Regions from separate parts of the Mesorhizobium sp. M0047 genome, predicted to be linked through region 1. Evidence: riboswitches for the same ligand, from Rfam matches in the RefSeq annotation. Region 1 holds a riboswitch; each other region holds the start of a gene.
What was found. Region 1 has a riboswitch for thiamine pyrophosphate ahead of thiB (thiamine ABC transporter substrate binding subunit). Riboswitches for the same ligand answer to the same signal wherever they lie in the genome.
Positions count from the first base shown of each region.

Region 2: another riboswitch for thiamine pyrophosphate. It lies ahead of thiC (phosphomethylpyrimidine synthase ThiC); the one in region 1 lies ahead of thiB (thiamine ABC transporter substrate binding subunit).
Region 3: another riboswitch for thiamine pyrophosphate. It lies ahead of thiC (phosphomethylpyrimidine synthase ThiC); the one in region 1 lies ahead of thiB (thiamine ABC transporter substrate binding subunit).
Region 4: another riboswitch for thiamine pyrophosphate. It lies ahead of NKJ89_RS09870 (YkoF family thiamine/hydroxymethylpyrimidine-binding protein); the one in region 1 lies ahead of thiB (thiamine ABC transporter substrate binding subunit).

Region 1 covers NZ_JAMYUW010000026.1:13,743-18,885, forward strand. The annotation lists gene NKJ89_RS22600 (ABC-F family ATP-binding cassette domain-containing protein) at 1-881, opposite strand, end outside; gene NKJ89_RS22605 (thiamine diphosphokinase) at 883-1,527, opposite strand; TPP riboswitch at 1,615-1,729, shown strand; gene thiB (thiamine ABC transporter substrate binding subunit) at 1,773-2,771, shown strand; gene thiP (thiamine/thiamine pyrophosphate ABC transporter permease) at 3,008-4,627, shown strand; gene thiQ (thiamine ABC transporter ATP-binding protein) at 4,620-5,143, shown strand, end outside.
Region 2 covers NZ_JAMYUW010000014.1:78,060-83,202, reverse strand. The annotation lists gene NKJ89_RS15965 (DUF309 domain-containing protein) at 1-190, opposite strand, end outside; gene pmtA (phospholipid N-methyltransferase PmtA) at 350-946, shown strand; partial or broken gene NKJ89_RS15955 (IS5/IS1182 family transposase) at 1,160-1,348, shown strand; TPP riboswitch at 1,534-1,650, shown strand; gene thiC (phosphomethylpyrimidine synthase ThiC) at 1,754-3,589, shown strand; gene thiO (glycine oxidase ThiO) at 3,586-4,587, shown strand; gene thiS (sulfur carrier protein ThiS) at 4,556-4,753, shown strand; gene NKJ89_RS15935 (thiazole synthase) at 4,757-5,143, shown strand, end outside.
Region 3 covers NZ_JAMYUW010000042.1:51,724-56,866, forward strand. The annotation lists gene thiC (phosphomethylpyrimidine synthase ThiC) at 1-1,469, opposite strand, end outside; TPP riboswitch at 1,572-1,688, opposite strand; gene pmtA (phospholipid N-methyltransferase PmtA) at 1,867-2,463, opposite strand; gene NKJ89_RS28905 (DUF309 domain-containing protein) at 2,638-3,162, shown strand; partial or broken gene NKJ89_RS28910 (MFS transporter) at 3,369-3,893, opposite strand; gene NKJ89_RS28915 (NAD-dependent succinate-semialdehyde dehydrogenase) at 3,990-5,143, opposite strand, start outside.
Region 4 covers NZ_JAMYUW010000008.1:68,247-73,389, forward strand. The annotation lists partial or broken gene NKJ89_RS09855 (ABC transporter substrate-binding protein) at 1-794, opposite strand, end outside; partial or broken gene NKJ89_RS09860 (ABC transporter ATP-binding protein) at 787-1,553, opposite strand; gene NKJ89_RS09865 (ABC transporter permease) at 1,550-2,380, opposite strand; gene NKJ89_RS09870 (YkoF family thiamine/hydroxymethylpyrimidine-binding protein) at 2,395-3,003, opposite strand; TPP riboswitch at 2,994-3,107, opposite strand; gene NKJ89_RS09875 (hypothetical protein) at 3,326-3,661, shown strand; gene msrA (peptide-methionine (S)-S-oxide reductase MsrA) at 4,018-4,536, opposite strand; gene NKJ89_RS09885 (glycosyltransferase family 39 protein) at 4,668-5,143, opposite strand, start outside.

The DNA.
Region 1 (5,143 bases):
TCGCCAAAGCTCTTCTCGATATTCTTGGCCTCGATCACCAGCTTGCCGGATTCTGCGGCATCGCTGGCCACCATAGTGGCCGATCCTTCGGCCCCGCGATGGCCGCGAAAACGCTGGCGCATGGTCTGCAATTCGCCCAACCGGCGCATGTTGCGTTTGCGCCGCGCCGTCACGCCATAGCGCAGCCAGTGCTCCTCACGCACGATCTGGCGGCCAAGCTTGTGCTGCTCGCGCTCTTCTTCCTCCAGCACCAGGTCGCGCCATTCCTCGAAATGACCAAAGCCCTTGTCCAACCTGCGGGTCTGGCCGCGATCGAGCCAGACCGTGGCGCGTGATACACGCTCGAGGAAGCGGCGGTCGTGCGAGATGACGATCAGTGCAGACGAGGTGCGGACGAGCTCCTCCTCCAGCCATTCGATCACGGATAGATCGAGATGGTTGGTCGGCTCATCGAGCAGCAGGATGTCGGGTTCGGGCGCCATGACGCGGGCCAGGGCGGCGCGCCTCGCCTCGCCGCCGGACAGGTCGTTCGGCCGCTCCTCGCCGGACAAGCCGAGATGCTCCATCAGATAGCTGGCGCGGTACGGGTCGTCGGCGGGGCCAAGTCCGGCCTCCACATACGCCCGGACACTGGCAAAACCCTCCATGTCGGGAATCTGCGGCAAATAGCGTATGGTCGCCGAAGGCTGGCGGAACACCTCGCCGTCCTGCGGCTCGATCAGGCCGGCGGCTATCTTCAGCAGCGTCGACTTGCCCGACCCGTTGCGGCCGACCAGCGCGATCTTGTCGCCTGCCGACGCCGTCAAGGCGGCACCATCGAGCAGCGGCGTGCCGCCGAAGGTCAGTTTTATACCGTCGAGATTGAGAAGGGGCGGGGCCATATCAGCTTTCAGGCAAGGGATAGGGATGGGCGAGCAGTATCGCGCGGCCGTGGCCCAGCGCGATTTCGAGGCGGCCCCTGACCTCATTGGAAATGGTCAGCGACGAGCCAAACGCCACCTCGACGTGGTTCAGCGGCCATTTGGCGCCGGTGACGGTCAGGCCGGCGAGTTGGGAAAAGCCGAGCACCGAAAACAACGTGCCGTCGGCATAGTCGAAGCCAGCCTTGCCGTGGAGCAGGGGGACGCCCTCCTGCGCGCCGCTGGTTAAAAGCACATCCGTCCCGGCCTCGGCCAGCCGCAGGGCCAGCGCCAGATGCAGGAAGGCGTGGTCGGCGCGCTTGCCGCCGAAGGCGCCGGCGAGCACCAGGCTGGTCGCACCGAGCTCCAGTGCGGCGGCGATGGCCAGTTCGCCATCGGTCTTGTCCTTTTCGGCCGGGAAAGTCCGGCGGGGGACAGTCGCGAGATCGTCCGGCAGATTGGCCGGCACGGAATCGAAATCCCCCACCCACAGTTCCGGGACAAGGCTGAGCAGCCGCGCATGGCCGATGCCGGCGTCGGCGGCAATCACCCGGGAGCCTTCGACCTGGCGGTCGAGCCGTGGCGTGCGGATGAGGTCGCCGCCAAGCAGGATGGTGAATGTGCTCATATCGTGTGGCCCTTACCAGCCAGGCGCCGGAAACGGAAGGCGGCAAACTCGCACTTGCGTGGAGGATCGGCCCGGCCTATGTGTCGAAACGCTCTAACGGGGTGCCGGACGCGATCTTCGCGGACCGGCTGAGAGGCAGTCTCGCCAACCCGCTGAACCTGATCCGGTTTGTACCGGCGGAGGGATTAGACGTTTCGGACAGTCCGACGCCTCAATTCCTTTCAATTCGAACGAAGGAGGCGCCGATGCGCACGCTCTTATACGCTCTTGTCTCAGCCATGACCTTGGTCTTGTCCGGACCGGCCTTGGCCAAGGACAAACTCACCATCTACACCTATGAAAGCTTCACCGCCGACTGGGGTCCGGGTCCCGTGGTGAAGAAGGAATTCGAGGCCGAATGCGGTTGCGATGTCGAGTTCGTCTCGGTCGCCGACGGCGTCGCGCTGCTCAACCGCGTCAGGCTGGAAGGCGCATCGACCAAGGCTGATATCGTGCTCGGCCTCGACACCAATCTGACCGCCGATGCCAAGGCCACCGGCCTGTTCGCACCGCATGGCGCGGTGGCGGACGTCTCTGTGCCAGGCGGCTGGAGCGACGACACTTTTGTCCCCTTCGATTACGGCTATTTCGCTGTCGTCTACGACACCGAGAAGCTGAAGAGCCCGCCGAAAAGCCTGAAGGAACTGGTCGACGGCAGCGCCGACGACAAGATCGTCATCCAGGATCCGCGCACCTCGACACCGGGCCTTGGCCTGCTGTTGTGGGTCAAGTCTGTCTATGGCGACAAGGCGCCGGAGGCCTGGGCCAAGCTGAAGGCGAAAGTGCTGACCGTGACGCCGGGCTGGAGCGAGGCCTACGGACTGTTCACCAAGGGCGAAGCGCCGATGGTGCTGTCCTACACGACCTCGCCGGCCTACCACATGGTCGCCGAGAAGACAGAGCGCTACCAGGCTGCCTCTTTCGAGGAGGGTGAATATCTGCAGATCGAGGTCGCGGGCATCACCACGACAGGGGCCAAGAACCCGCTGGCGGCAAAGTTCATGGCCTTCATGACAGGGCCGAAATTCCAGGATGCCATCCCCGAAACCAACTGGATGTTCCCGGCCGGGAAGACCGACAAGCCGCTCAACCCGGCCTTCGACAAACTGGTCAAGCCGACCAAGACATGGTTGTTCAGCCCCGAGCAGGTCGCCGCCAACCGCAAGGCCTGGGTGGATGAGTGGCTGACGGCGATGAGCAAGTAGGGCTCAGCCACATCGGATGTTTGCGCCAAGCCACCCCCCTCTGGCCTACCGGCCATCTCCCCCTCAAGGGGGGAGATCAGCTGCTTTGCTGGCGGCTCGTCCCCGGCAACGTCGGAGGTTGGCGAAGGCATGGGTAACGGCTAATCTCCCCCCTAGAGGGGGAGATGTCCGGCAGGACAGAGGGGGGCGCGACGGAGCGCAATCCTCGCTAAGAACCTCAAGTCAGGTGGCCCAGCGTGCAACGCGCGTCTGACCCCCGCATCACAGCTGGCATCCTGGCGCTCGCCGCCATCGCGCTGCTCATCGGCGGCGCATTTGCCGGCCTGTTTTTCGAAGGCGGCCACGACCTCTCTGGCGCCTGGGCAGCCTTCGATCCCTATCTCCTGCGCGTCGTGCGCTTCACGCTCTGGCAAGCGGTATTGTCGACGCTGCTCTCCGTCGTGCCTGCACTGTTCGTCGCACGCGCTATGTCGCGGCACCCACGCTTCTTCGGCCGCGCCTTCATCCTGCAACTGTTCGCCGTACCGTTGGCGCTGCCGGCCATCGTCGCGGCACTCGGCGTGCTGGCGCTTTATGGCCGCGCCGGCTATTTCGCCGGCGTTCTCACGGTGATCGGCGGCGGAAGCTGGCCGGGCATCTATGGCCTGTCCGGCATTCTCGTCGCCCATGTGTTCTTCAACCTGCCGCTGGCGACGAGGCTGTTCCTCGAGGCGCTGCAGACCATTCCATCCGACCACTGGCGGCTGGCGAGCCAACTCGGCATGGCAGCACGGCCGGCGTTCCGGCTGATCGAATGGCCAACGCTGCGTGCGGCATTGCCGGGTGTCGCCGGGCTTGTCTTCATGCTCTGCATCACATCCTTCACGATCGTGCTGACGCTCGGCGGCGGGCCGGCCGCGACGACACTGGAGGTCGGCATCTACCAGGCGCTGCGCTTCGATTTCGATCCCGCGCGGGCGGTGACGCTGACGCTGCTGCAGATCGCCTTGACCTTTATCATGGTGCTGGCCCTGACGCGGCTTGGCGCCAATGTGGTCGGCGACACCAACCTGCCAGTTGCCCAACGCCGCTATCTCTCCGTCAATAGGAGCGAGAGCTGGCTGAACGCCATGCTCATTGCCTTGGCGCTGCTGTTCGTCGTCGGGCCGATGGCAGCGACGGTGACGGCCGGGTTGAGTGCCGACCTCGGCCGGCTGGCCGGTGAGGCCACTGTCCGACAGGCTGCTCTGACCAGTGCGGTGCTGGCCTTGCTGTCTGCACTGCTCTCGGTGATGCTGTCGCTGGCGCTGACCATGGCACGGCGGGCACTGGCGTTGAAACGCCGGGCTGGCCCCCGGACAATGCTTGAGCATGTCACGGATACAGGCGCCGGCTTTGTCCTGGTCGTGCCGCCGATCGTCATCGGCGCCGGCTGGTTCCTTTTGCTGCGCCATGTCGGCGACGTCTTCGCCATCGCCCCGGTCATGGTCGTCACCGTCAACGCGGTGATGGCGATGCCGTTCGCCCTGCGCGCCGTCCGTCCCGCCTACGATGCGGCCAGCGAGCGTCACGAACGGCTCTGCGCACAGCTCGGCATTGCGGGCTGGAACCGGTTGGTGCTGGTCGACTGGCCGTCGCTTCGGCGGCCGCTCGCCACCGCCTTCGCTTTCGCCATGGCCCTTTCGCTCGGCGACCTCGGCGTCATTGCCTTGTTCGGCAGTGATTCCGTGCAGACATTGCCCTACCTTCTCCTGGCGCGCATGGGCAGCTACCGCACCGCGGATGCCGCCGGCCTGGCACTGCTGCTCGGCCTCGTCTGCCTCGCGCTGATCGTGGCGGCGCACTGGCTGGGAAGGGAGAGGGTCCGGGATGCTTGATGGAGAGGCCAGCGGGCTTAAAAAAGGCGCGCCTGTGCGGCTGGACAGGGTGTCGTTCAGCTACGGCGAGATGCCGCTCGTCTTCGACGTCGAGTTCGCCAAGTCGAAGATCACCGCCATCATGGGGCCGAGCGGGTCGGGCAAGTCGACCCTGCTCAATCTGGTCGCCGGCTTCGAGGCCCCACAGTCGGGCCGCGTGCTGATCGGCGGCGCCGACGTCAGCGCCGACCCGGCCTCTGCGCGGCCGGTATCGATGGTGTTCCAGGAGAACAATCTCTTCGCCCATCTTTCCGTCGAGCAGAATGTCGGGCTCGGCCGCTCGCCAGCCTTGCGGCTGACCGAGGCGGACCGCGCCGCGATCGCCGAGGCACTTGTACGCACCGGTCTCGGGGGCAAGGAAAAACGCCTGCCACGCGAACTTTCGGGTGGGGAACGCCAGCGCGTCGCATTGGCCCGCGTTCTGGTGCGCGACCGGCCCGTGCTGCTGCTCGATGAACCCTTCGCGTCGCTCGGGCC
Region 2 (5,143 bases), on a different contig from region 1:
AGTAGCCGTGATTGAAAAGGTCGATTCCCCATCGAAACACATCTGAGCCGAGCGCTTCGCCAACGGCGACGGTCACCGGATCTGATCGGTAACTGTGGCCCAAGGGATTACGCACCGGATGCGGATATTTGCCGGGCAGATACGCATAGCTCGGGAAACTTTTTTCGGGCAGCAGGCGAGGGCGAAACATAGGCCCAGCAAACATGAAAGTGCGTTAAGGGGCAATTCATGCTGACCGCGTCGTGACAGGCAAGCAGTCTTAACGGGCTTGTAAAGGGTGGCGAGATTGGCCAAAACGCGCTTTGCCAAATTCATGACGTTGGGTAAGCGGCTGACGCAGGGAGAAGATATGATTTTGCGACTGAAGGAGCGGCTCGGCAAAAGGTTTGAGGAAGAAGTCCAATTCTTCAAAGGCTGGCAAAAGGACAAGAAGGGCGTGGGAGCCCTTATTCCCACTTCGGTTTATGCGGCACGCCGGATGGCAAGCGTGGTGAACCCACGGTCAGGATTGCCGATTCTGGAGCTTGGCGCGGGAACCGGTGTCATCACAAAGGCGATCCTGGCTAGGGGAATCAAGCCGCGCCAGCTGGTTTCAGTCGAATATTCCAGGATTTTCTACGACGGCTTGGTGCAACGCTTCCCGAATGTGGACTTCAGATTGGGCGACGCATTTGCGCTGGACGCAGCTCTGGGTGAGCGCAAAGGTGAACAGTTCGATTGTGTTATAAGTGCAGTCCCGCTGTTGAGCTTTCCAATGCAACAGCGTGTCGCGCTGGTTGAGGATCTGCTCGCCCGTATTCCTGCGGGCCGGCCCCTAATTCAGATCACGTATGGACCTCTGTCGCCGGTGATCAAGATGCCAGACCGTTACGTGGTTTCCCACTATGACTTCGTCGTTCGCAACATACCGCCGGCACAGCTCTGGACTTATCGTCGAGCAGTCTAGCCAGATCTGGACGGTTTCCTTCTCTGAGGGTTCCGCTGGGTGGTGGCCTTCCACCCAAACAGGATGTGGACAGAGCAGGGGCAGATGCCAGATTGCCAATATGACGAAGCGGTCCTGGTTTGATTTGACAGACGAGCGGTGGGTGCAGTTCGGACCGCTGATGCCGAAGACGTCGCGGTCGTCCGCGCGAGGTTAATTCCGGGAGGTTGTCAGCGCAAGCGCCAGCGCTGGGTGAAGCATCTGTTCGCCAATGGTGCCTATGGCTCAAGCTCACTGGCACCTGCACTTGATGGTCGAGATCATCCGTCGATTGGACGGTCAGAATGGCTCCAAATCCTGCCGCGCCGCAGGGTGGTCGAGCGAACCTTCGGGCGGCTACGGTATCGATGTCTCTCACGCAATGATCTTTGTGCAATCGCAGATGCTCCTCCCTGAATTTCAAAAACGTCAGAAAGGCGTCCTTCTTGGCTAAACCGGTGACGTGGCGCCGTAAGCACGGCTATTTCTCGGACGGCGGCGCTAAGTTCGCGGGTCGCACGGGCGGGCCAAATGCGCTTGACAAAATAGCGCCGGCCCGTTCAACCTGAGGCATTCACCAGGGGAGTCCCGGCAAGGGGCTGAGATACTGCTGGCTTTCGCGGCGCAGTGACCCGTTGAACCTGATCCAGTTCATACTGGCGTAGGGACGGTGCAAGCGCTTTGCGGGAGTTTACGCCCGAGGTCCTATTTCGGCAGGTCGACAGAAGCGTCTTTTCATCCTTCCGGCACAGAACTGGGTCTCCAATGCATGAGCAAAGGAGCCTCAAGATGAATGCCCTCACCCCCGCCGTGTCGACAGGGCCGCTGCCTGCCTCACGGAAAATCCACAAGTCCGGCGTCCTCCATCCGCAGATCAGGGTGCCGATGCGCGAAATCTCCGTCCATCCGACGGCGGGCGAACCGCCCGTCACCGTCTACGATCCGTCCGGCCCCTATACCGACCCGGCCATCGAAACCAGCATCGAAAAAGGCCTTGCCCGGCGTCGCCGCGAATGGATTGCGGCACGCGCTGATGTCGAAGCCTATGACGGCCGCCATGTTCGGCCGGAAGACAACGGATTTGCGATTGGCGAGCGTCTGACGCCGGAATTTCCCATCCGCAACCGGCCGCTCAGGGCCAAGGCAGGCAAGGCGGTGACCCAGCTTGCCTATGCGCGCGCCGGCATCATCACACCCGAAATGGAGTTCGTCGCCATCCGCGAGAACCTCGGCCGCGAGATCCTGCGCGGCAAGCTGCAACGCGACGGCGAAGCCTTTGGCGCGGTGATCCCCGACTTCGTGACGCCGGAATTCGTGCGCGACGAGGTGGCGCGCGGGCGGGCAATCATTCCCGCCAACATCAATCATCCCGAGAGCGAGCCGATGATCATCGGCCGCAATTTCCTGGTCAAGATCAACGCCAATATCGGCAATTCGGCCGTCACGTCGTCGATGGCCGAAGAGGTCGAAAAGATGGTGTGGGCGATCCGCTGGGGCGCCGATACGGTGATGGACCTGTCGACCGGCCGCAACATCCACAACATCCGCGACTGGATCGTGCGCAACGCGCCGGTGCCGATCGGCACGGTGCCGCTCTACCAGGCGCTCGAAAAGGTCGGCGGCATTGCCGAGGATCTGACCTGGGAGGTCTACCGCGACACGCTGATCGAACAGGCCGAGCAAGGCGTCGACTATTTCACCATCCACGCCGGCGTGCGGCTGCATTACATCCCGCTGACCGTCGACCGGGTGACGGGTATCGTCTCGCGCGGCGGCTCGATCATGGCCAAATGGTGCCTGCACCATCACCGGGAAAGCTTCCTCTACGAGCACTTCGCCGAGATCTGCGACATCGCCAGAGCCTACGACGTCTCCTTCTCGCTCGGCGACGGCCTTCGTCCAGGCTCGATCGCCGATGCCAACGACGCGGCGCAGTTCGCCGAGCTGGAAACGCTCGGCGAGCTGACGCAGATCGCCTGGGCGAAGGATTGCCAGGTGATGATCGAAGGGCCCGGCCACGTGCCGATGCACAAAATCAAGGCGAACATGGACAAGCAACTCGCCGTCTGCGGCGAGGCGCCGTTCTATACGCTTGGACCGCTGACGACCGACATCGCGCCGGGCTACGACCACATCACCTCAGGCATCGGCGCCGCGATGATCGGCTGGTTCGGCACCGCCATGCTCTGCTACGTCACGCCCAAGGAGCATCTCGGCCTTCCCGATCGCAGCGACGTCAAGATCGGCGTGATCACCTACAAGATAGCAGCCCACGCCGCCGACCTGGCGAAGGGCCATCCGGCAGCGAAAGTCAGGGATGATGCGCTTTCCCGCGCGCGCTTCGAGTTCCGCTGGGAGGACCAGTTCAATCTGTCGCTCGACCCGGAAACCGCGCGGTCCTTCCACGACCAGACCTTGCCCAAGGAAGCGCACAAGGTGGCGCATTTCTGCTCGATGTGCGGACCGAAATTCTGCTCCATGCGTATCTCTCACGACATCCGCGCCGAGGCACAGAAAGAGGGCATGGCGGCGATGGCGGCGAAGTACCGCGAGGGCGGCGATCTCTACCTGCCGGCGGACGAGACCGGCGCACCGCTCATACCTCAGCCACGTGAGCCATCATGAAGGTCTTGGTCAAAGGGGCCGGCGTTGCCGGCCTCACCGCCGCCTTCGAATTCGCCGCACGCGGCGCGGCGGTTACCGTTGCCGAGACAAGGCCTGCCCTTGGGGGCAATGCGTCGTGGTTCGCCGGTGGCATGTTGGCGCCGTGGTGCGAGCGTGAAAGCGCCGAGCAGCCGGTGCTGGATCTCGGACGCGACGCCGCCGACTGGTGGAACGCCGCAACGCCCGGCTTGGTAACACGACGGGGAACGCTGGTCTTGGCCGCGCCGCGCGATGCGGGCGAGCTCGACCGGTTCGCCAGCCGCACGACAGGCTATCGGCGCGTCGAGGAAGATGAAATTGCCTTGCTGGAGCCCGACTTAGCCGGCCGCTTCCGCCGCGGATTGCTCTTCCCCGCTGAGGGCCATCTTGATCCGCGCCAGGCGATGGCAGCACTTCATGACAAGCTCGCGGCCACGGGTGTTGAATTCCACTTCGGCGCCGACGCCCAGCATGTTTTTGGTTGCGATCGTCAGATCGACTGTACGGGAATGGCGGCGCAAAATGACTGGCTGCGCGGCGTTCGCGGCGAAATGCTCACCCTGCGTACCCCTGATATCTCACTGTCGCGCCCCGTCAGGCTGCTGCATCCGCGCTTTCCACTCTATGCAGTGCCGCGCACCGATCACCGTTTCATGATTGGTGCGACGATGATTGAAAGCCGGTCCGTCGGACCGGTTACGGCGCGTTCGATGATGGAACTGCTGGGCACCGCCTATGCCCTCCACCCGGCCTTTGGCGAGGCCGAGATCGTTGAAACCGGTGTCGGCGTCCGCCCAGCCTTTCCCAACAATTTGCCGCGCGTCGAAACCAAGGGTGAAATCATTGCGATCAACGGGCTCTATCGTCACGGTTTTCTCCTGGCTCCCGCCATGGCGCGCCAGGCTGCCGACCTGGTTTTCACTCAAGACAGAACCAAGGAGCTTGCTCATGAAACTGATGGTCAACGGCGAAGCGCATGAGGTTGCCGCCACCACGCTGGAGGCGCTGCTTGCCGCGCTTGACTATGAGGGCGATTGGCTGGCGACGGCCGTCAACAATGACCTCGTGCACAAAGCCAACCGGGCGGAATTCCAGTTGAACGACGGCGACCGGATTGAAATCCTCTCGCCCATGCAGGGCGGCTAGGCCATGATCGAGCTTTACGGAGCCGAGCTTCCGTCGCGCCTGCTCCTTGGCACGGCTCAATATCCTTCGCCGGCCATCCTTGCCTATGCAGTCAGGGCATCGGGCACGGCGGTGGTGACCGTCTCGTTGCGCCGTGAAATGGCAGGCGGCAGAGCTGGCGAAGAATTCTGGTCGTTGATCCGCTCGCTTGGTGTCAGAATCCTGCCCAACACTGCTGGCTGCCACTCCGTCAAGGAAGCGGTCACGACCGCACAAATGGCGCGCGAAGTCTTCGGTACGAACTGGGTAAAGCTCGAAGTGATCGGCAACCATGACACGCTGCAGCCGGATGTTTTCGGTCTGGTCGAAGCCGCCCGCATCCTGTGCGAGGACGGTTTTGCTGTATTCCCC
Region 3 (5,143 bases), on a different contig from region 1:
TAGGTGATCACGCCGATCTTGACGTCGCTGCGATCGGGAAGGCCGAGATGCTCCTTGGGCGTGACGTAGCAGAGCATGGCGGTGCCGAACCAGCCGATCATCGCGGCGCCGATGCCTGAGGTGATGTGGTCGTAGCCCGGCGCGATGTCGGTCGTCAGCGGTCCGAGCGTATAGAAAGGCGCCTCGCCGCAGACGGCGAGTTGCTTGTCCATGTTCGCCTTGATTTTGTGCATCGGCACGTGGCCAGGCCCCTCGATCATCACCTGGCAATCCTTCGCCCAGGCGATCTGCGTCAGCTCGCCAAGCGTTTCCAGCTCGGCGAACTGCGCCGCGTCGTTGGCATCGGCGATCGAGCCGGGACGAAGGCCGTCGCCGAGCGAGAAGGAGACGTCATAAGCGCGGCAGATGTCGCAGATCTCCGCGAAGTGCTCGTAGAGGAAGCTTTCCCGGTGATGGTGCAGGCACCATTTGGCCATGATCGAGCCGCCGCGCGAGACGATACCCGTCACCCGGTCGACGGTCAGCGGGATGTAATGCAGCCGCACGCCGGCGTGGATGGTGAAATAGTCGACGCCTTGCTCGGCCTGTTCGATCAGCGTGTCGCGGTACACCTCCCAGGTCAGATCCTCGGCAATGCCGCCAACCTTCTCGAGCGCCTGGTAGAGCGGCACCGTGCCGATCGGCACCGGCGAGTTGCGGACGATCCATTCGCGGATGTTGTGGATGTTGCGGCCGGTCGACAGGTCCATCACCGTATCGGCGCCCCAGCGGATCGCCCACACCATCTTTTCGACCTCTTCGGCCATCGACGATGTGACGGCGGAGTTGCCGATGTTGGCGTTGATCTTGACCAGAAAATTGCGACCGATGATCATCGGCTCGCTCTCGGGATGATTGATGTTGGCGGGAATGATCGCGCGTCCGCGCGCCACCTCGTCGCGCACGAATTCGGGTGTGACGAAATCGGGCAGCGTCGCGCCGAAAGCCTCGCCGTCGCGCTCAAGCTTTCCGCGCAGGATCTCGCGACCAAGGTTCTCGCGGATGGCGACGAACTCCATTTCGGGTGTGATGACGCCGGCGCGCGCATAGGCAAGCTGTGTCACCGCCTTGCCGGCCTTGGCTCTGAGCGGCCGGTTGCGAACGGGAAACTCCGGTGTCAGGCGTTCGCCCACCGCGAATCCGTTGTCTTCCGGCCGGACATGGCGGCCGTCATAGGCTTCGACATCGCCCCGCGCGATAACCCATTTATGGCGAATCCGCGCGAGGCCCTTTTCGATGCTGGTTTCGACTGTCGGGTCGGTATAGGGGCCGGACGGATCGTAGACGATGACGGGCGGTTCGCCCGCCGTCGGATGGACGGAGATTTCGCGCATCGGCACCCTGATCTGCGAGTGGATGGTACCGAGCTTGTGGATTTTCCGGGAGGCGGGCAGCGGTCCCGTCGACACTGCGGGGGTGAGGGCATTCATCTTGAGCTCCTTTGCTCATGCATTGGAGACCCAGTTCTGTGCCGGAAGGATGAAAAGACGCTTCTGTAGACCTGCCGAAACAGGACCTCGGGCGTAAACTCCCGCAAAGCGCTTGCACCGTCCCTACGCCAGTATGAACTGGATCAGGTTCAACGGGTCACTGCGCCGCGAAAGCCAGCAGTATCTCAGCCCCTTGCCGGGACTCCCCTGGTGAATGCCTCAGGTTGAACGGGCCGGCGCGGCTTTGTCAAGCGCATTTGGCCCGCCCACTGTCAAATCAAGGACCGCGTCGTCTTCTTGGCAATCAGGCATCTGCCCCTGCTCTGTTCCACATCCTATTTGGGTGCAAGGCCACCACTCAGCGGAACCCTCAGAGAAGGAAACCGTCCAGATTTGGCTAGACTGCTCGACGATAAGTCCAGAGCTGTGCCGGCGGTATGTTGCGGACGACGAAGTCATAGTGGGAAACCACGTAACGGTCTGGCATCTTGATCACCGGCGACAGAGGTCCGTATGTGATCTGAATCACGGGCCGGCCGGCAGGAATACGGGCAAGCAGATCCTCAACCAGCGCGACACGCTGTTGCATTGGAAAGCTCAACAGCGGGACTGCACTTATAACGCAATCGAACTGTTCACCTTTGCGCTCACCCAGAGCTTCGTCCAGCGCAAATGCGTCGCCCAATCTGAAGTCCACATTCGGGAAGCGTTGCACCAGGCCGTCGTAGAAAATCCTGGAATATTCGACTGAAACCAGCTGGTGCGGCTTGATTCCCCTAGCCAGGATCGCCTTTGTGATGACACCGGTTCCCGCGCCAAGCTCCAGAATTGGCAATCCTGACCGTGGGTTCACCACGCTTGCCATCCGGCGTGCCGCATAAACCGAAGTGGGAATAAGGGCTCCCACGCCCTTCTTGTCCTTCTGCCAGCCTTTGAAGAATTCAACTTCTTCCTCAAACCTTTTGCCGAGCCGCTCCTTCAGTCGCAAAATCATATCTTCTCCTTGCGTCAGCCGCTTACCCAACGTCATGAATTTGGCAAAGCGCGTTTTGGCCAATCTCGACACCCTTTACAAGCCCGTTAAGACTGCTTGCGTGTCACGACGCGGTCAGCATGAATTGCCCCTTAACGCACTTTCATGTTTGCTGGGCCTATGTCTCGCCCTCGCTTGCTGCCCGAAAAAAGTTTCCCGAGCTATGCGTATCTGCCCGGCAAATATCCGCATCCGATGCGTGATCCCTTGGGCCACAGTTACCGATCAGATCCGGTGACCGTCGCCGTTGGCGAAGCGCTCGGCTCAGATGTGTTTCTCTGGGGAATCGACCTTTTCAACCACGGTTACTACTGGGAAGCCCATGAAGCCTGGGAGCCTCTCTGGCAGGCTGCGAAACAAAGCGCTCAGCACCGCCTGTTCTTCAAGGGACTGATCCTGTTGGCGGCGGCCGGCGTGAAGATCCGTGAGGGAAAGCGGGTCGCTGCGGCGCGCCATGCGACAAGAGCTGCAGGGCTTTTTCGTCAGGTGGTGAGAGTGCCGGGCGGCCTGTTTGAGAAAGCACTGGGAATGACACCCGCCGCGCTCGCTGAACATGCCCAAGCGATCGTAGCTTACCCGGTTGTTCTGCGGGAGCCAAAGCCTGCCCAGCCTGAGCCCGTCTTTGATTTCATACTCGCACCAGTATCCGAGAGCCTTTGATCGGCAATTCAGTGGTCCAAGCTAACTTTGTCAGCAGGAAACGGGGCCTTTGAAAACCGCTCACCACCCGCATGCGTCACAAACAATAAGAGTGCAGTAATGTTTATAGGCAACTCGCGGCCGCTTCGATGTCGATGGTCTGAGGGTCGGGGCTGACCGGTGGCGCTCGTAGCCAATCGATTGATGGCAGAGATGCCGGCCGGGCTTCAATGACGGGGATGGCGAAAAGCTGAGTGCTCGGGCTTGCGGGCCGAGCTTGTCGGCCGCTCGATGGAAAGGGTCATTTGAGGTGGGGTCTCGGCCGCGTGCAGCTGAAAGACACGCTCGTCCAGTTCCTTGTCCACTTCCGTCAGACGATGATTGAGGCGAAGGTAGTCCGTCCAGGTCGGCGTGCGGAACGTTTCTGTCCAATGCATAGGCTTCTGCAGGTTCCGCTGGAGCGTCCAGTTCCGAGCACCGACGCGGCTGTGTACATGGCGCCGCTGCCGCATGAGGTCGAGGAAGGCCTCGAGATTTCTCTCGGCTATCAGATATTCGATCTTGACCACGATCGGGCCGCTCCTCGGCTTCAAGTTGAGAGAGACAGCTGGGGCATCGAATTCCTCCAAGGGATCGGGCTCGGAGTCGCGGCGCTCTCGAAGAGGAAAGAGAACGCCGGCTGCAGCGACGATCAACAGGGCTCCAGCGGAGCCCTCCAGCGCCCAGGTCAACGAATGGTTTTCGGCCACCGTGGGTGCGGATTGTTCCGCGAATCTGAAAACTATGGGGTCCATCCGTGGCGTACGGCCGACCGCTGGCCTTCATCGCGGCAGTCGCCGCCCGCCGCCTCAGATGCCGCCCATGCAGAGGTACTTCATTTCAAGATAGTCTTCGAGGCCGTGGCGGGAACCTTCCCGCCCGATGCCGGACTGTTTTATCCCACCGAAGGGCGCGGCTTCTGAGGACATGCGTCCTGTGTTGATCCCCACCATGCCATATTCCAGCGCCTCGGCCACACGCCAGACACGCTTCAGGTTCGAAGCATAGAAGTAGGCGGCGAGGCCGTAGATCGTGTCGTTGGCCTCACGCACGGCCTGATCGGCATCCTCAAAGCGAATGATCGGCGCCAAGGGTCCAAAGGTCTCTTCTTGCGCCACCATCATTTGCCTTGAGACGTTGCTGAGGATCGTCGGCTGGAAAAAGTTGCCATCGCTGCCGATCCGGCCGCCGCCACATCGGATCGCGCCACCTTTGGCCAAGGCATCGGCAATGTGAAGTTCGATCTTGGCCAGTGCATGCCCGTCGATCAGCGGACCGATGGCGACACCTGGATCGAAGCCGTCGCCGACCTGAAGCTCACGGACACGCTCCACGAATTTGGCGACGAATTCGTCATGAACGCCCGACTGGACGTAAAGCCGGTTGGCGGAAACGCAGGTCTGGCCGGCATTGCGAAACTTGGCCTGGATCGCACCGTCGACGGCAGCATCGACGTCGGCATCATCAAAGACAATGAAAGGCGCATTGCCACCCAACTCTAGACCGACTTTCTTTATCTGGTCCGAGCACTGGCGCATGAGCAATCGGCCGACCTCGGTCGAACCGGTGAAACTGATCTTGCGGACCTTGGGGTTGGAGCAGAGTTCGCGGCCGACCGTATTGCCTTCGGAGGCGTAGATGAGGTTGACGACGCCTTCGGGAAAGCCGGCAAGATGGGCCAGAGCAAACATTGCACCTGCCACGAGGGGCGTCTGTTCAGCAGGTTTGAGCACGATGGTGCAGCCGGCGGCGAGAGCCGGCGAGATCTTGCGCGCAACCATTGAGGCGGGGAAGTTCCAGGGCGTGATCGTTCCAACGACGCCGATCGGCTGTTTGATCACCAGCATGCGACGGTCTGTAGAGGGCGGCGAGATCGTCTCACCATAGATGCGGTTGGCCTCTTCGGCGTACCATTGCAGATATGCGGCCGCATGCGCCACCTCAGACTTCGCTTCGGCTAGCG
Region 4 (5,143 bases), on a different contig from region 1:
TGGCGGCGACCAATAGGGCTGCCGCCTCCTCGCGATGATCAACCGCGAACTGGTAACCGCGCCGCGTTGCCTGGACGAAGGCGGCAGCAGGTTTCGGATTTGCCTCGAGATAGGCTTCGCTCGAAGAGATCAGTGTCGTGTGCTCATCGGGCACGCCGTAATCGGCATAGACGAAGCTGCGCTGCTTGATACCTTTCAACTCGGCATCAACGCCTTCCCAAGTCGACACTTCGAGCGTGAAGTCGACCGAACCGTTGGCCAGCGCCTCATAGGCTGAGGTACCCAGCGTCACCGTCTCGAAATTGCCTTTGCCGCCGTCGTGCCGGATGATCGTGCCGATTAGTGCGTTTTCCCAGGCGCTGCCGAAGCCGCCATAGGTCAGGCCGTCGAGATTCCGCGGGCTTTTGATCTCGCTGCGCGCGGCGTTGAAAACCACGCGGCCGGTTTCGGATTGCACTACGGCATAGACGCCCTTCAAGTCGGCCCCGGCGGCTTTCTGGGTGAACAGGCTGATCGTGCCGTTGATGCCGAAATCGGCGACGCGGTTGGCGACCAGCGTGCCAGCACCGGCATCGCTGTAAGGCAGGATCCCGACCTCGAGTCCAGCTTCGGAATAGAACCCCTTGTCGCGGGCGACGAACAGGCCGATGTGATTGGTGTTGACCGTCCAGTCGAGTGCGACGGTAACCTTTTTGCGCCGCCGATTGTGCCCGGGCTCGCCCCGATCCGGCAAACAGCGGAAGGCCGGTGGCAAGGGTCAGCAGCAGAGCCTGCCGGCGCGTCAAGTCAATCATGGTCATTTCCTTTGGATGGGTTGGGGTTGAGGATGATGTCGAGGATCTCGGCCTCGAGCGCACTTGCCTGGCGCGCAGCATCGCCGCCGAGGCTGCGCGGTCGCGGCAGCGGCACCTTGATTTCGCGCACGATGCAGGCCGGGCGCGCCGACAGCACATAGATGCGGTCGGACAGGAATACGGCTTCGCGCACATCATGGGTGATCAGGAGCGCCGTCCAGCCGTGATCCCGCCACATCCGCTCAAGCCAGCGCTGCATCGCGGTGCGCGTGAGCGCGTCGAGCGCGCCGAACGGCTCGTCGAGCAAAAGCATGTCGCGCTCCTGCACCACCGTGCGCAGCAGGGCCGTACGCTGGCGCATGCCGCCGGACAGCTGAGCAGGAAAATGCCGCTCGAAGCCAGCAAGCCCGAACTCGGCAAACAGCGGCGCAACACGTGCCCGCGCCGCCTTGCGCCCGATGCCCTGCACTTCGAGCCCCAGCGTCGTGTTGTCGAGAATGCGTCGCCACGGCATCAGCGCGTCGCGTTGCGGCATGAAGGCGAAATGCCTGCCGTGGTCATCGAGGGCGCGCCGTCGAACAACATCTCGCCCTCGCCGTGCTCGGCGCCGGTCAGAAGCTGGAACAGCGTCGACTTGCCGGCGCCCGAGGGCCCAAGCACCGAGACGAACTCACCAGCGCCGACACTCAGCGAAATATCGGCCAGCACGTCGAGCCCACCGAACGCCTTGCGCACATGCCGCAGTTCGAGCCGGCTCATCGCCGCTTCCCTGCGGTATCCTTGCCCTCCCAAGGCATGGCAATGCGCTGCAACAGTACGGTCAACCCGAACAGGGCAAGCGTAAGCGCTGCGCTGACGCCGACAGCGGCCAGCACCAGGTCGGGGCGGAAATTGTTCTTGGCGTTGAGCATATAGATGCCCAAGCCCTTCGCCGCACCCGCATATTCGGCGAAGATAGCGCCGACCACGGCATAGGTGATGGAGATCCTCAGGCCAGCAAAGAAGTAAGGCAGCGCCGAAGGCAGCCGCGCCAGCACGAAGATGCGCCAGCGCCCTGCCCCCATGGCGTGCAGCATCTGGCCGATCTCGGCCTCGGTCGACTCGTAACCCTCGACCAATGCCACCAGCATCGGAAAGAAGGTGACCAGCGCCACCAGCATGATCTTGGGCGCCAGTCCGGAGCCAAACCACAGCACCACCAGCGGCGCGATCGCCACCAGCGGCAATGTCTGGCTGAAGATGAAGACGGGAAACAGCGCGCGGCGCAGCGGCTGGAAAAAGTCGACCAGTATCGATAGCGCAAAGGCGACGCTGAGCGAACAGGCAAAGCCAAGCAGCGTGGCGCGGATGGTCGGAGCGGCGTTGTCGATCAACGCCTCGCGATTGAGCATCGCTTGCTCAAGGACGCGTGACGGCGCCGGCAGTGTCGTCGGCTTGATGCCGGAATAGATGGCATAAAGCTCCCAGGCCAGCAGGAGCAGTCCGACCGACATCGTCACCGGTACCGCCTTGACAAGAAGGCTCGCGATCGGGCGCGAAGAAACTGGGGATGGGACCACGGCAGGTAACCTTTGACGGCCTCGCATAGGCGGCGGCTGTTTCAGACGGCCGACGGGCTGTTGGCTGAAACCGTGACGTCGAGGGTTACGTGGCCGGCACCCGGTCCGAAGCGGCAGAAGGCCGCGTCAAGCGCCGAAAAGATCGCGCCCGCATCACCGCGCAATTTCGTGCAGAAATGCTTGGAGCGCTCATAGACGCCCGACTGCTTGAGAAAATCGATGCAGCCGTAGATCTCATCCATATGGTCGTCGGTGCCCATCACATAGAGCGAGAACTGCGCTGCCGCCGGCTGGCCAGTCGAAGCCGCGCCGCGCACCGCCGCGATGGCCGCATCCCTGCGCGGGCCGAGTGGCCCGACCGGTCCGCCAAGGGCATCGGAGCGGCAGATCGGATCGTCCGGCTCGCCCGGGCAGCCGCGTGAGATGGTGGCTGACAGCACGCAATGTTTACCGCTGCGCGCCGCCGCCACGAAGAGGTCGCGCATGGCTGGAAACAGCACCTCGGGTGGCCCGACCAGCAGGGTCGAGATGTCGTCGGTCTCGATCCGGAGCTTGTCGCGATAGGGACCGAGCGCGCCCAGCGCGCCAAGGATGACGCCGACGAAATCGTCGGCCATGGGATATAGGGAAATCTGTGCGCCTGAAAACATGGCCCGCCTCGCTCCGCTGGTATTACCCAGATCAGCTTTTAGGGTCTGTGGGCTTGCCGCCCCCGTCTCAGCCCCGACCGTACGGAGCACCCCTGTGGATGCGCGGGTTAAAGCACCAATCAAACCGAAGTGAAAGCCATTTTTTCAGCGCGCTGCACCAAAAAGCATTGCGCCAGGCGTGGTTCTTGGGTCGAAGACGCCGATGTTTCTGGAGCGAAATTTTATCGGGAACCTTCGCTGCCGCGACCGGTTGTCCCCATAGTCGCAAATGCGATCACCTTCGTAGAAACAAGCGACGAGTTCACAGAAATGGAGACAAACCATGTTCATGAAAATCCTCGCAGCTTCGGCTCTCACGATTGGTCTGGCCATGTCAGCCATGGCGCAAAGTGCCGGCAGCAATAACGCAAGTGGCGATGGCGCCGGCAGCGGGAAGTCGGTGACTGTGGAGCCGAACACCCCGGCTTCGCCGAATACGGTTAGGCCCGGTACTGTCGACCTCGGCATAACCAACAGCACGACCGGCATGCCCGGCGACATGAATTCGAACGCAGATCGAAATTGCCCGGCCGGCCCGCAGGGCGCGCAGCCTGACGCCACCCACACCTCGCCGGGCACCTCTGTGCCGACGGTCAACGATAACCACTGCGGTAAGTAGGCCATTGCCGGCAACCGAGGAAGCCGCGAGCGCATGCTCCGCGGCTTTTTTGGGCGCCCGCGGAACCGGGCACTCCTAAACAAGGCCAAGCTGGCATTATCGATCTTTTCAAGCGGGGCGCGGTCTCGCAGCCGCCAAGGGTCAACGCCATACCCAACGCAGCAGGCGTTACCCCCCGCAGCGTGTTCCTAGCCGCGCTTGATTTGCCACGTAGCGTGCTAAGATGGCGCAGTCCTTGATATCAGGCGCTCGACGGCTGCACCGAGGTGACAAGGCGCAGTGACCTGAAAGGGCTTGGCCTGCGACGAAGCCGCTCGACGGTCTCGTCGAGCCGGCACAGTCGCCGGTTGTGAAGTCTACGAAACAGCCTTTTCGCGAACCGGCAGCTTCCAGCCCGGCCTGACGAAGTGGCAGGTGTAGCCGTTGGGATATTTCTCCAGATAGTCCTGATGCTCAGGCTCGGCTTCCCAGAAGGGACCGACCGGCGCCACTTCGGTGACGACCTTGCCCGGCCACAGACCCGAGGCATCGACATCGGCGATAGTGTCCTCGGCGACGCGCTTCTGTTCGTCGCTGGTGTAATAGATCGCCGAGCGGTAACTCAGCCCGACATCGTTGCCCTGCCGGTTGCGGGTCGTCGGATCATGGATCTGGAAAAAGCGCTCCAGCAGCGTGCGATAGCTGATGATGGCCGGGTCGAAATTGATCTCGATGGCTTCGGCGTGGGTGCCGTGGTTGCGATAGGTGGCATTGGGCACGTCGCCGCCGCTATAGCCGACACGGGTGGAGATGACGCCGGGATAGCGCCGTATCAAATCCTGCATGCCCCAGAAACAGCCGCCGGCAAGAACTGCACGTTCGGTCGAAGTCGCCATATCACGTCTCCTCAAAAGCAATTCCACGAAAAGCGTGTAGCGATTTTCCGTCTGGAATTGCGCAAAATCAACTTGGATCTCCCATAAATGGGCATTGTCTCTTGCTCCGTCCAGCGGACCGCCGACCTGCTTCAGTTGCTCGTTTGGGCGAGGCTGTCGATCGCATTCGCCAACTGCGGCGCGCCGGGCGGAATGGCGGCAAAGCTGACCACCACCGGCGGCGCCCTGAGCGACCAGTCGAAAAGAACGGTTTTGACCGGGACGTTGCCCACCCACACCTGCAGTCGAGGTGGCACGTCGCGCCCAGGCCAGACCAGCAGTATGCCGTGGTCGCGCAGCCGATCCTTGGTGATCCAGGGGGCATACTGCATGTTCAGGTCGGTGAAGATCGACGGCTTGTCATAGGCGTTGAGGCCCGCCAGCGACGCGATAAGGGGATGGCCGCCGACGATGTCGAGCCGACCGGGCGCGGCCGCGTGCCAGACGACCTCGGCCTCATCCGATATCTTCTGCGCCGGCCAACAGACGGCGTCCATCCGTCCACGCAAATTGCATTTCGTCCAGCGGATCCCCGCATAAGCACCAGATATGCCGATGATGCAGACGA